2 linked regions of the Granulicella sibirica genome follow. The main gene of each other region encodes a partner of the protein of the gene in region 2 in a complex. Links are inferred from orthologs where the notes say so. Each region holds a gene or a part of one and is shown on either strand. Other genes may lie near its edges. The genes, in order: tsaD and tsaE.

What was found.
Region 1: the proteins of tsaE (region 2) and tsaD are in contact, whole or in part, in a crystal structure (PDB 6N9A), measured with the Thermotoga maritima proteins. The link is inferred for Granulicella sibirica from one-to-one orthologs. Residues at the interface, in WP_004082108.1 of Thermotoga maritima: Leu37, Gly38, Lys46, Lys57, Val59, Lys60, Ser61, Thr63, Phe64, Thr65, Leu66, Met67, Val69, Pro71, Tyr82, Arg83, Leu84, Asp86, Asp88, Phe89, Asp93, Ile128, Asp130, Glu131, Arg134; in WP_004082750.1 of Thermotoga maritima: Cys10, Asp11, Arg49, His50, Leu82, Gly84, Gly135, Gly136, Glu154, Thr155, Leu156, Asp157, Asp158, Ser159, Glu162, Asp165, Lys166, Arg169, Leu170, Tyr175, Lys213, Thr214, Leu217, Tyr218, Gln221, Arg222, Asn324.

The regions. Positions count from the first base shown.
Region 1 is NZ_RDSM01000001.1:2,448,379-2,454,441, forward strand. The notes cover bases 1-2,884. They hold tsaD (tRNA (adenosine(37)-N6)-threonylcarbamoyltransferase complex transferase subunit TsaD), read left to right. Parts: upstream 1-790; coding sequence 791-1,978; downstream 1,979-2,884. Other genes in these bases: GRAN_RS10175 (CCA tRNA nucleotidyltransferase), read right to left, coding at 1-638; cysS (cysteine--tRNA ligase), read left to right, coding at 2,064-2,884. Also shown: more of cysS, read left to right, coding at 2,885-3,560; GRAN_RS10190 (hypothetical protein), read left to right, coding at 3,711-3,980; GRAN_RS10195 (TonB-dependent receptor), read right to left, coding at 3,986-6,063.
Region 2 is NZ_RDSM01000002.1:689,452-695,630, reverse strand. The notes cover bases 1,510-4,509. They hold tsaE (tRNA (adenosine(37)-N6)-threonylcarbamoyltransferase complex ATPase subunit type 1 TsaE), read right to left. Parts: upstream 3,238-4,509; coding sequence 2,782-3,237; downstream 1,510-2,781. Other genes in these bases: GRAN_RS13765 (NAD(P)H-hydrate dehydratase), read right to left, coding at 3,234-4,509; GRAN_RS13775 (class I SAM-dependent methyltransferase), read left to right, coding at 2,039-2,785; GRAN_RS13780 (metal-sulfur cluster assembly factor), read left to right, coding at 1,688-2,035; GRAN_RS13785 (polyprenyl synthetase family protein), read left to right, coding at 1,510-1,674. Also shown: GRAN_RS13790 (glycosyltransferase family protein), read left to right, coding at 1-728; more of GRAN_RS13785, read left to right, coding at 721-1,509; more of GRAN_RS13765, read right to left, coding at 4,510-4,883; GRAN_RS13760 (VWA domain-containing protein), read right to left, coding at 4,931-5,974; GRAN_RS13755 (penicillin-binding transpeptidase domain-containing protein), read right to left, coding at 6,134-6,179. UniProt on the Escherichia coli protein: Required for the formation of a threonylcarbamoyl group on adenosine at position 37 (t(6)A37) in tRNAs that read codons beginning with adenine.

The sequences.
Region 1 (6,063 bases), on a different replicon or contig from region 2:
CCTATCTCTGAAGCATGTGCCCGCATCGCCGCGAACGTCCCGTCCTCAATCCGAAACCCCAGACGCGCCGCGAACCTCACCCCCCGCAGCATCCGCAGCTTATCCTCGGCAAACCGCACCGCCGGATCCCCAATCGCCCGAACTACTCCGGCCGTCAAATCCTCGCGCCCGCCGACAAAGTCCAGCACCGCCGCGTCGAGATCCCCATCCCGCTCAAACCGCGCGACGTCCAACAGCATCCCGTTGATCGTGAAGTCCCGCCGCACAACATCCTCTCGCGGGTCCGTCGAAAATCTCACCGCATCCGGCCGTCGCCCGTCGCTGTAAGCTCCGTCATGCCGAAAGGTAGCCACCTCAACCGCATCATCCTGACCGCTCCCATACTCCGTAGGCTCCCCACAAACCAGCACCACCCCGAAGTGCGCCCCGACGGAAAGCGTCTTCCGACCGAGCCGTCCAAACAGAGTCATCACCTCATCCGGAGTCGCCGAAGTCGCCACGTCGAAGTCGTCCGGCGCCCGCCCAAGCAGCATGTCCCGAACGCAACCCCCGGCGAAAAAGGCTTTATATCCCGCGCCGACGAGCGCCCGTGCCACCCAAGCGGCTTGGATAAAGCCCGTGTTCTCCATCCACCCCATGCTTGACACGCTTGCTATTCTATAAGGGTGGTTTAATCGAGCGTCCGGCCCATGAGCCGGACGTTCGCCTTTAAGCCGCAGCGCGAAGTCCAGACTTAAGTCCATATATTCGAATACTTTGAGGTCTTTTCGGCGGGATGGGGTACAGCTCGATGCAGCCTGACGAATCAAAAGCCGGCCTGATCCTCGGCATCGAATCCTCCTGCGACGAGACCGCCGCCGCCGTCGTCCGCGCCGGCCGAGATCCCCTCTCGAACGTCGTCGCCAGCCAGATTGCCCTCCACGCCAACTACGGCGGAGTCGTCCCCGAACTCGCCAGCCGCGAGCACCTCCGCAACATCGTCCCCGTCGTCCGCGCCGCTATGGCCGAAGCCGGGCTGAAGTACGCCGACCTCGACGCCATCGCCGTCACCCACGGCCCGGGCCTCGCCGGAGCCCTCCTCGTCGGAATCCTCTACGCCAAGGCCCTCGCCTTCGGATCCGGAAAGCCCCTCATCGCCGTCAACCACCTCGAAGGCCACATCCACGCCGTCCTGATGGAAGCCCGCCACCGAGGTGAAACCCCGATCCCGCTGCCTCTTCTGGCCCTGGTAGTCTCCGGAGGCCACACCCACCTCTACCTCGCCCGCCAGGGCAGCGCAGCCGATGCCTGGATCTACCGCAACGTAGGCCGCACCGTCGACGATGCCGCCGGCGAAGCCTACGACAAAGTCGCCAAGCTCCTCGGCCTCGGCTACCCGGGCGGCCCATGGATCGACGCCCTAGCCCCCCACGGCAACCCCCTAGCCGTCCCCTTCCACTTCAATCAGATCAAGGGGCCACCCCTCCGCGACGGCAGACCCGCCCCAAACAAGAAAGCCCCCCCCCAGCAGGAAGGCCCCCGCTTCGACTTCTCTTTCAGCGGCATCAAGTCCGCCGTCCTCCGCTACGTGCAGGCGAGCGGCATGCGCGAAGCCGCCGAGCACCGCCAGCGCACCCTCGCCGCCATGGCCAATCCCAAGACCGCCGACGCTCTGGCCCTCTGCGACCCGCAGACACTCGACCTCATCGCCAGCTTCCAGCACGCCGTCGTCGGCATCCTCATCCGCCAAACCCTCGCCGCCGCCGAGCACCTCGGAGCCCGTGGCATCGTCGTCTCCGGGGGAGTGGCTGCCAACCGCGAACTCCGCCACCGCTTCCAGCACGAAGCCGTCCAGCGAGGCCTCCCCATAGCCTTTCCGTCATTGGCCTTAGCTACCGACAACGCCGCCATGATCGCGGCCGCCGCCTGGCCCAAGCTCCTCGCCCACGACTTTGCCCCCGAGGACATGGGCGCCACCCCCCAGCTCAAGCTCGGATAGAATCAATCCGCTAAAATCAATCCAGACCGTCGGTTGAGAAAGCGAACTGCATGGCGCGTGCGCCCCGCAGCAGGAAACAAAGCGCGTGCCCCTGGAACTCTTCAACACCCTCTCTGGAAAGCTCGAAACGCTCACGCCCATCGGCGCCCCCGCGCTGCGCATGTACGCTTGCGGCCCTACCGTCTACGACTACGGCCACATCGGCAACTTCCGCACCTTCCTCCACGTCGACGTCCTCCGCCGCTTCCTCAAGCAACTCGGCATCCCTGTCAACCACGTCATGAACGTGACTGATGTCGACGACAAGATCATCCGTAACGCGACCGCCGCGAAGATGCCGATCGCCGAGTACACCCAGAAGTTCGAGAAGGCCTTCTTCGAGGACCTCGACTCCCTCGGCATCGAGCGCCCCGAGCATCTCCCCCGCGCCACCGAGCACATCCCCGAGATGGTCTCGCTCATCCAGCAACTCGCCGCCAAGGACTTCGCCTACCAGGCCGAGGACGGCAGCTGGTACTTCCGCCTCTCCAAAGACAAGGACTACGGCAAGCTCGCCAAGAAGGACCTCGAGAGCATCGAAGACGGCGCCCGCGTCGACCTCGACGAGTACGACAAGGACCACGCCCGCGACTTCGCCCTCTGGAAGGCCGTCAAAGCCGGCTCCGACGGAGCCCTCGAGCATAACTGGGACACCGCCCTCGGCCAGGGTCGTCCCGGCTGGCACATCGAGTGCTCCGCCATGGCCACCAGCCTACTCGGCGACTCCTTCGACCTCCACGCCGGCGGCGAAGACCTCATGTTCCCGCACCACGAGAACGAGATCGCCCAGTCCGAGTCCGCCTCCGGCAAGACGTTCGCCCGCCACTGGATGCACGTCCGCTTCCTTCTGGTTGAAGGCCGCAAGATGTCGAAGTCCGAAGGCAACTTCTACACCCTCCGCGACCTGCTCCTCAAAGGCTACCGCGCCTCGGCCATCCGCTTCCTCATGATCTCCGTGCCCTACCGGCACCAGCTCAACTTCACCTTCGACGGTCTCACCCAGGCCACAAATGCCGTCGAACGGCTGCGCACCTTCCACCAGCGCCTTCTCAAAGGCACATGGCCCGAGAGCGATCCAAACACGACCCTCGCCCTGCAGATCGAAAAGTCGCAGGCCGAGTACACCGCCGCCCTCTCGAACGACCTCAACACCGCCGAAGCCCACGCCGCCATCTTCGACATGGTCCGCGCCGTCAACTCCGCCGCCGACGCCGGAACCCTCTACAAGGCCGAAGCCGAGTCCGCGAAGAAGGTCCTCGACCTCTTCGACGGAGTCTTCGCGGTCCTCGAAGACAAAGATGCCGACCTCACCCGCATCGCCCTCGCCTGGGCCGAGCGCGAAGGCCGCATGGACCAAGCCGACCCATCCTTGGTCGCCACGCTGTCGTTATCCGAAGAAGCTATACAGGGTCTCATCGCCGAACGCACCCAGGCCAAGAAGCAGCGCAACTTCGCCCGCGCCGACGCCATTCGCAACGACCTCCTCGCCAAGGGGATACTGCTCAAGGACGGCCCCACCGGCACGGAGTGGTCGCGGAAGTAGCCGGATTGTTTCTGAAAACGGCACGGTAACCCCTGGCCGGAACCAAAGTGTGTCCTCCCCCATGGCACCCGTACCGTAGCCCAAAGCCTCGCTTATCGCTACTATCGGCATCGAAGGGTAAAAGTTCAGTCCGAGAGGAAAGAATTTTCGATGACCGAGATGACCGATACATTCGCCGCTCCGTACCAGATCAGCGACCGCTTCCGGAAGGTCGTCGAAGCGCGCATCGAAAGGCTCGAGCGCGACGCCGAAGAGGACATCCGCCTCATCCCGACGCTCCTCAGCGAGGATCATAAGCGGAGGCAGAGGCTGCTTGCGATCTCGCAGATCGAGCAGGCCATCCACCTCCGCGTCCGTCTCTCCCTCACCGAAGCCTACGCCGGTGATCCGTTGGCCAGTAGCTTCCAGGCCTTCGCCTAAAGCAGCTAGAAGCTGTAGCTGACCTGCGCGGTCACTGTCCGGGGCGAAACATAGTGCGTTCCCGAGAACGTCGACAGGAAGTTGTACAGCGCGTACTTGTTCGTTACGTTGACCGCCGTGATTCGCGCACTGATCCGGTGCTTGTCCGTGTTGAACAGGTTGTCATCCCCAAGCACCATGTCGAACAGGCTCCGGGGAGCGATCCGTGGAGGATTCCGGTCATCATCCTCGGTATTCGGCGCCGGAATGCTCAGGAGCTTCGACGTAAGCTGTGTGGCCGCGCATGAAGTGAAGCCCGAGGTGGGTGTCGCCTTCACGCCATTGCAGATCAGCCCAGCCTGGAACTGCTCGTCCGCCGTCAGCCCACTCAGGTCGATCCCCGGCTGACCGTTCGCCAGCGTAATCGACCCAGCCGCGCATCCACTGTTCGCTCCAAGGACGTTGTAGCATGGCGCCGCGCCAGCTACGAGTCCACTGTCATACCGCCAGTTGAACCCATACCAGAGGCTCTTCCGGAACGGCAGCGCGTACTGGATATGTGTCGTCTCGTTGAAGCGTTCGTCGTGGTCAATCCGGAATGGAAGCCCACCCGCCCGGCCCACCGTAGCTCCAACCCCGCCAACCTGCGGATTGAAGAATCGCGCCGCCACCGACGACATCACCACAAACGCGCTAAATCCCTTCACCTCGGTCAGATTCGCCCGCGCCGCAAAGCCCGGGATCTTCGAGTTATGCCACTCGATCGGGAACGTGATCGGCGTAGCTCCCAGCACGCTGAAGTCGTACGCATTGTGCGTGTACTTCCAGATGTAGTCCCCACCGATAACGAAGTGCTTCCCGATCCCCTGCTGAATCCCCGCATGAATCTCATTCCGGAACCCCGGATTGAACGGCGCCGGCTGGCACGTCCCAAGCGTCTCGAACACCGCCTGGATCACCGCATTCGTGCACCCCGTACTCGAAAGCACAAGATTCTCGTTGAACGGAGTCTCCTGCGCCCGCGCATACGAAGCCCGGATCACCGTATTCGTCTTCTTGAAGTTGTACGAGAGCCCAAGCCGAGGCTCCGCCTGCCGCTGAATGGCAAGGCCGTTATAAATGTCCCCACGCATCCCGGCGTTCATCAGGAAGTTCCCGATCGTCACCTGGTCCTGCGCATAGAAGGCAAGCTGCTTCACATCGGTCTGCCCGTGATAGCTGTACGTCCCTCCGCCCCGAGTCAGGTCATACGGAAGCAGGATCGGATTGAAGTTCGGGTTAGGATTCGCGCATGTCGCCGGATTCGCCGTCCCCGGCAGCGGATTGCCGTTCGCGTCGAGGCATGGTGAGTTTAACGTCGGATCCACGAGCCCGATCTGATCGTTCTCCCGCAGGAATGTCTGCTGATACATCCCGCCGATCTTGATGTTATTCACACCCTTCGAATAGGACAGGTCCGAGTGAACGCCCGCATTCAGCAGCGACCTCTGCTGCCCCACCGTCTCCTGCTGAATCGGTCCAAGGTCCGCAAACGGATTCTTGCTCGGATAGTACTGGTACGAGTCCCTCCGGAAGTAAGGCGCAAAGTTCAGCACTGCCTCGTTGCTGATGGTCCGCGTATATGTCGGCGCAAAGAGGTACGTCTCGATCTTCGACCTCTGATCCGCCTGCCCAACCAGCGCACCCGTAATCGGGTCCGTTGCCCCAACGTTCAGCGTGTCATACGAGTTGGGTGTCTGGAACCACGACCGCGTGTACTGCAGATTCGTATGCACTGAGCTCACATCGCTGAACTGGTAGTCCACCCGGTCGAAGAAGTTGATCAGGTTGCCCTTGTCGTGGAGCACCGCGAACTCGCCCGGATCGAGAAACCGGCCCGAGTTCAGTCCGCTCACAGCGATAAAGTTGCCAAAGTTCTTCGTTCCGAACGCCAGGTTCCCGCTCACGTCCGCCGATCCAAAGCTGCCGTACGACGTGCTGATCTCTCCCGTAGGCTTCGTCACACCCTGGCCCGACCGCGTCGTCACCTTGATCACGAGGCTCGTCTTATCTCCATACTCGGCTGGCGGAGCCCCGTCGATCACCTCCAGCGATTGCACCGCAT
Region 2 (6,179 bases):
AAGCCCCAGCCCTCCCACTCGCGATCCTTGCCACGATCATCACCTTCCTCCTCACCCGCGCCGCACTCCCCATCTGGCACCACGCTCCCGAACTGGAGTTCCTGCAATTCCCATGGCGCTTCGTCGCCGTGCTCGCGGCAATCGCATGCTTCTCCGTCGCTCTGGCCATAAAACAAATCACCCTGCGGCCCATCCCCACAGTCCTTCTCGCCCTGGCGATTGCCTCAGCCCTCACCATCCCAGCCACCCGGACCTTCCGCCAATCCTGCGACGACCCCGACACAGTCCCCGCTCGCCTGGCCGTGTATCAATCCCAGACCGGCTCCGACCCCACCGACGAATACACCCCCACCACCGCCGACAACGACCTCCTCAAAGAAAACAATCCCCCCTTCTGGCTCTCACCCGACTCCAGCGCACCCGCTCCTCCCAACAGCAAACCTAGCCCCCTTCCGCTCGACTTCAAAGTCACTTCCCCTACGGCCCAGAAACTCATCCTCAACCTCCGCGCCTATCCCAACTGGCACATCCTGCTCAATGGGACCGAGAGTCCTTCCGACCGACATCGCAGGGACGGTCTCATCTTTATCAACGTCCCCGCAGGCACCACCCACATCCATCTGGCCTTCGTCACAACGCCCTTGGAGTGGGCCGCCGACGCCCTATCTGCGTTGGCCCTCATCCTCCTCCTCGTGTTAACTCGGTTATCATCAAAGTCACATGCCTGACCGCACCGACGCTGTAAAGCACCTACTCACCACCGGCGCCATCGCGACCGACGAAGCACTCGAACGCCTGCTCCCCGGCCCCGAAACCCAGCCTCACTCCATCCACCGCGCCATGCGTCACAGCACCTTCGCCGGCGGCAAGCGTCTCCGTCCCATCCTCTGCATAGAAGCCGCGCGCATGGTCGCAGGCACACCCGAGCCACCCGATGGCGCCGCCCGCCTCGGTGCCGCGCTCGAGATGCTCCACACCTACTCGCTCATTCACGATGACCTCCCGGCACTCGACAATGACGATCTCCGCCGCGGCCAGCCCACCTGCCACGTAGCCTTCGGAGAAGCCACCGCAATTCTCGCTGGCGATGCCCTCCAAACCCTCGCCTTCCAAACGATCTCCGACCTCCCCGCCCCACCAGCCACCGTCGTCGCGATCCTCCGAGCCGTCTCCATCGCCATTGGCACAGGCGTAGGAGCCGATCTCCCCGGAGCCCTCGCGCCAGGCATGATCGGCGGCCAGGTCATGGACCTCGAATCCGGCGGCAAGCCTCCCACCGCCGACCTCGTCGAACGCATCCACCGCGCCAAGACAGGCGCCCTCATCACCGTCTCCATCGTCGCCGGCGGTCTCCTCGGCGCGGCCGAAGCCGAGCATCCGCCAAGCGCCGACACCATCGTCCGCCTCCGCACCTTCGGCGAAAAAGCTGGTCTCGCCTTCCAGATCGTCGACGACGTCCTCGACATGACCCAGGATTCCACCCAACTCGGTAAAACCGCGGGAAAAGACACCGCAACCGACAAGGCCACATGGCCCGCCGTCTATGGCATCGAGCAGTCGAAAGCAGATGCCTCCCAACTCATCGCCGACGCCTTCGAAGCCCTTACCACCTTCGGCGAAGCCGCCACGCCCCTCAAGTCACTTGCGCAGTATCTGGTCGAGCGCACCCACTAACATGCAACCCGCCATGCAACTCACCGAAACCACCATCCGCGAGGCTCTCCGCGACTGCTACGACCCCGAGGTCCCGTGCAACATCGTCGATCTCGGCCTTGTCTACCAGGTCGACGTCGCGCCCGACCCCGACGCTCCCGGAGCCGGCATCCCCGGCGTCCCGCAGAAGCACCGTGTCCACATCGATCTCACCCTCACCTCGAAGGGCTGCCCCGCCCACACGCAGATCATCGCCCAGATCGAGAACCGCCTCTTCGCCTTCCCCACCATCAGCAAGACAGATGTCGCCCTCGTCTGGCAGCCGATGTGGACCCCCCAGCGCATCAGCCCCGAAGGCCGCAAGCTCCTCGGCATCGAGTAGCCCATGCGCAAGCCAGCCGCCTCGCCCCGGAAGCGCAAGACCGCCGAGGCCGTCCACCCCTTCGACGAGGCGCATGGCGTTGAAACCAGCGGCCTCATCCCCGCTGCAAGCCTCACCACCGGCCACCCCAACGACGAGCACATCACCGCCTACTACGGCGTAGCTCCGTCGATCCTGCGCTCCCTCATCGACCGTTGGCTCGGCTCACAACCCTCGCACTCCATCGAGCGTGTCACCTTTGTCGACATCGGTGCCGGCAAGGGACGCGGCATCCTCGTCGCCAGCGAATACCCCTTCAAGCAGGTCATCGGCATCGAGCTAAACCCGGCCCTCGCCGCCCTGGCGCAGCGCAACGTGACTCACTGGGTCGCGACGCAGCCTCACCTCGCGCCCATCAACCTGATGGAGCAGGATGCGACCGAGTTCTACTTCCCCTCGACGCCTTGCCTCCTCTTCCTCTTTCACCCCTTCGAAGCGCCCGTCCTCAACAAGCTTCTCCGCCGCATCGAGATACAGTTCGCCAACCGCCCCGCCACACTCGACCTTCTCTACGTGAACAGCGAGCACGCCAATTTGGTCGATGCGCACCCTGCCTTCACGCGGCTCTTCTTCGGACCAGTCCCCATGTCCCCCGAAGATCATGCCGCCGACCTGGCCGCAATAGCCGAGCAGACCATGTACGGCTCAACCGGCGACGAAGAGTGTGCGATCTACCGATACACCGGCCGCGCGAAGACGAAGACCGGCTAACCCCGCCACTTCAACTCCAGCAGCCTTTCGCTCTCGACCTCGCCAAGCGCCATCGCCACTTCGGCATCAGCCGCTTCGACCAGGCTCGGAAACTTCTCGCCCCATTCGACTACCACAAGCGACCCAGGCTCCTCGACCATCTCTTCGATGCCAAGCGTAGCCAGCTCCCGCTCCGTCTCCAGGCGGTAGACGTCCAGGTGATACAGCCTCACCTTGCGCCCCTGAAAAGCATGCACAAGCGTGAACGTAGGACTGACGACGTCCTCCTCCTCAGCCGCTCCAAGCGCCGAGGCGATCCCCTTCACCAGCGTCGTCTTGCCCGCCCCTAGATCCCCGCGGAGGATGACCAGCTTGCCCGCCTTCACCAGGATCTCCGACACCATCTCCCCCAGCGCGAGCGTCCCGTTCACGCTCCTGGTCTTGAGCTTCTTCTCCCGCGTCCACTCCCTCATTCATGCACTCCCGCCAGCCAGGTAAACCCATCCTCGTCACGGACCCGGTACCGGAAGGCGTCGCTCAGATGGGACACCGTATCGGTCGCAAGCACCGTATGCTCGTCCATCGCATGCGCCGCGAAGTCTCCAGCAAGCCCGTGCAGATACACAGCCGCCTCAACCGCCCGCGCCACATCCTGCGGAAACTGAGCAATCATCGCGGCAACGATCCCCGTCAAAATATCGCCGCTCCCACCCTTCGCCATCGAAGGATTCCCGGTCGTGTTCACCGCGATGCTCCCATCGGGATGCGCGATCAACGTCCTCCACCCTTTCAGCACAAGCGTCACCCCATGCTCCGTCGCAAACTTCCGCGCCAGCCCAATGCGATCCGCCTCAACCTCTTTCACCGTCATCCCCGCAAGCCGCCCCATCTCGCCCGGATGCGGAGTCAGCACAACCGTCCTACCACCCGCCGCGGCACTCTTCAACAACTCCGTCTTCCCCGCAAACGCATTCAAGGCATCAGCATCGATTACCACCGGCATCGTCGTCTTCGCCACCAACGCCCGCGCAAACTCCGACGCCTCCCCTCGCGTCGAAAGCCCCGGCCCAACAGCAAGCACCGAGATCCCCTTGATCAGCGTCGCCAGCTTTTCCTCTTCAAGATTCGCCATTGAAGCCTCGCCAGCGTCTCCCTCGGCGAGAGCCCGTACCATCAACTCCGGCGTCACCCTCCCCACCTCGTTCGCGATCATCTTCGGCACACCAGCCGTCACCAGCCCCGCACCCGTCCGCAGCGCCGCGAGTGAACTCATCGAAGGCGCGCCAAACGTCCCGTAGCTCCCACCGACAAGCAGCACATGCCCAAACTTGCCTTTATTCCCATTGATATCCCGCCAGGCTTCCGCGATCGCCTTCGACTCACCCGCCCAACTAACCCGCCCAGCCGACTGGATCGCCTCATCCGGCGACCCGATCTCCGCCACCACCACCGGCCCAAACGCATCGCCCGACACCCGCGACGATGCCAGATGCCCAAACACGTGTGCCATCTTCGGAGCCGTAAAGGTCACGACCGCATCCGCTCGGAAAGCACCTTCCGCATTCTGTTCAACCGAATCCGCATCCCAGCCTGAGGGCAAATCGACCGCCACCACCGGAGCCGTGAGCCGGCTAACCCGTTCCTGGGCAACGGCAGCCACTCCACGCAACGGTGCTTTGAAACCCGTCCCAACCACCGCATCAATCAGGAGCTCCGCCCCTTCAAGTGCCGCGCTCTGCTCAAATAATTCTTCTTCCCCAGCGCAGAACTCGATCAGAACGGCTGGTCCGTCATCGTCACCCGTCGCAGCGCCACGAAGGTCATCCAGCATCTTCGCAGGAAGACCCTTGATATCACCCTCCGCGGCCAGCAGAAGCACCGTGACCTCGCATCCTGCGAGCGCGATCAGGCGAGCCGCAACCAGCCCATCCCCACCGTTATTGCCTTTCCCGCAAATTACGGTCACGTGCTTCGCCTCGGGATACTCCCGCAGGCAGAACCGGGCCACCGCGTCTCCGGCCCTTTCCATCAGCTCCTCAAGCGGAATCCCAAACTCCTCCTCGGTTCGCTTGTCTACCGCGCCCATCTCCGCCGCCGTCAGAACCTGCATCATGGTCATAAATCCTCATCTCTATGATGAAGGAAACCGGCGATGCGCGTCCTGGTTTAGGGCTGCGCGTAATATCCATCCCGCGTCCGCGCAATGAGCCCAGGCTTCTCCACCTTCACCTCGATGTGGTGATATTCATCTGGCTTGTCCGCCGGAGCCGGTTCGAACGATATCTGGTAGTAGGCGTCCGTATCCGAGACGGCTTTCTGGAGCATTGCCCTGACATCGTTGCTCGAGGTCAGCGTAAGGCCGCCGCTCTGCCGCGCCAGCACTTGTAGACCCAGGTCTCCCAGATCCGTCTTTCCCGAATTGGGTACCCCCTTCAGGTAGTTCTCGTAGTAGAAGGCTGCCGAGAGATTCTCCGTCGGACCAAGCGGGTTCAGATTGTAGAGAGTAATTCCGGCCTCGCGCATCGCGGTCGAGGTATCGACGATTGTCCGAAAGATGCGTTCGCGCTCCTTCATCGAAAGATCGACACCTGCTCCCGAAAGCAGCGGCCACCCGGGCGAGACCCACAGAACGAGCTTCCGTCCGGGACGAGGCCCTTCGCGCGCCATCAACTGCCGAAGCGCCTCGAGCGACAGTTGCAGTCGATCCTCCGCCCCATAGAAGCCCGCCGACCGTCGGATTTCCCTCAGGCCGATCGTCTGGTGATCCAGCGAGTCAGCCAGGGAATTTCCGTCCCTGGAGAATGTCTGCTGCATCTGGCTTCCGGTATCCGTAAAGATTGCCAGAGCCGTCGGGAGCTCCAGCTTCCCGCCGTTCGCTTTCAAAAACTGGTCGATCTGCTGCCGTTCGTAGCTCACATGCTCGTAGTTCGTGTTCACGGCGTCGATCAGCAGAACGACCTCCACCGGCTCCTGCCCGCGGGCCATCGCTCGGAATGAAGTCATCGGCCTCGCCGTCTTGTTGTCGGTCAGAAGGAAATCCCCCTGCTCCAGCCCCGCAACGGGTGGTCCGTTCTTAGCCGCAACCACGACGTCAAGGCTGATCCTCCCCTTATCCGGATGAGCGGCAACTTCCGGCTGTTGCGCCATCGCCGAGGAGGCCGGTAGAAGGCAAAGAAGAAGAAGCAGGCGAAAGCGCACGTCGATCAGCATGAATCCCTCGTGCCCGGGCAGGGGTATGTCGCCTCCCGAACCCTCACGGCCAAGCCGCAAGCTTCTAGACACTTAGACGCAAACGAGCTGGTCGAAGACCCGGCACCCAGATACAACAAAGGCTCCTACTCATGGGAGCCTCGCCGCTAGACAGAAACGTTACCGTGTTCCCGCAACCGGGCTTCCCTCCGACATCGGTGTCACC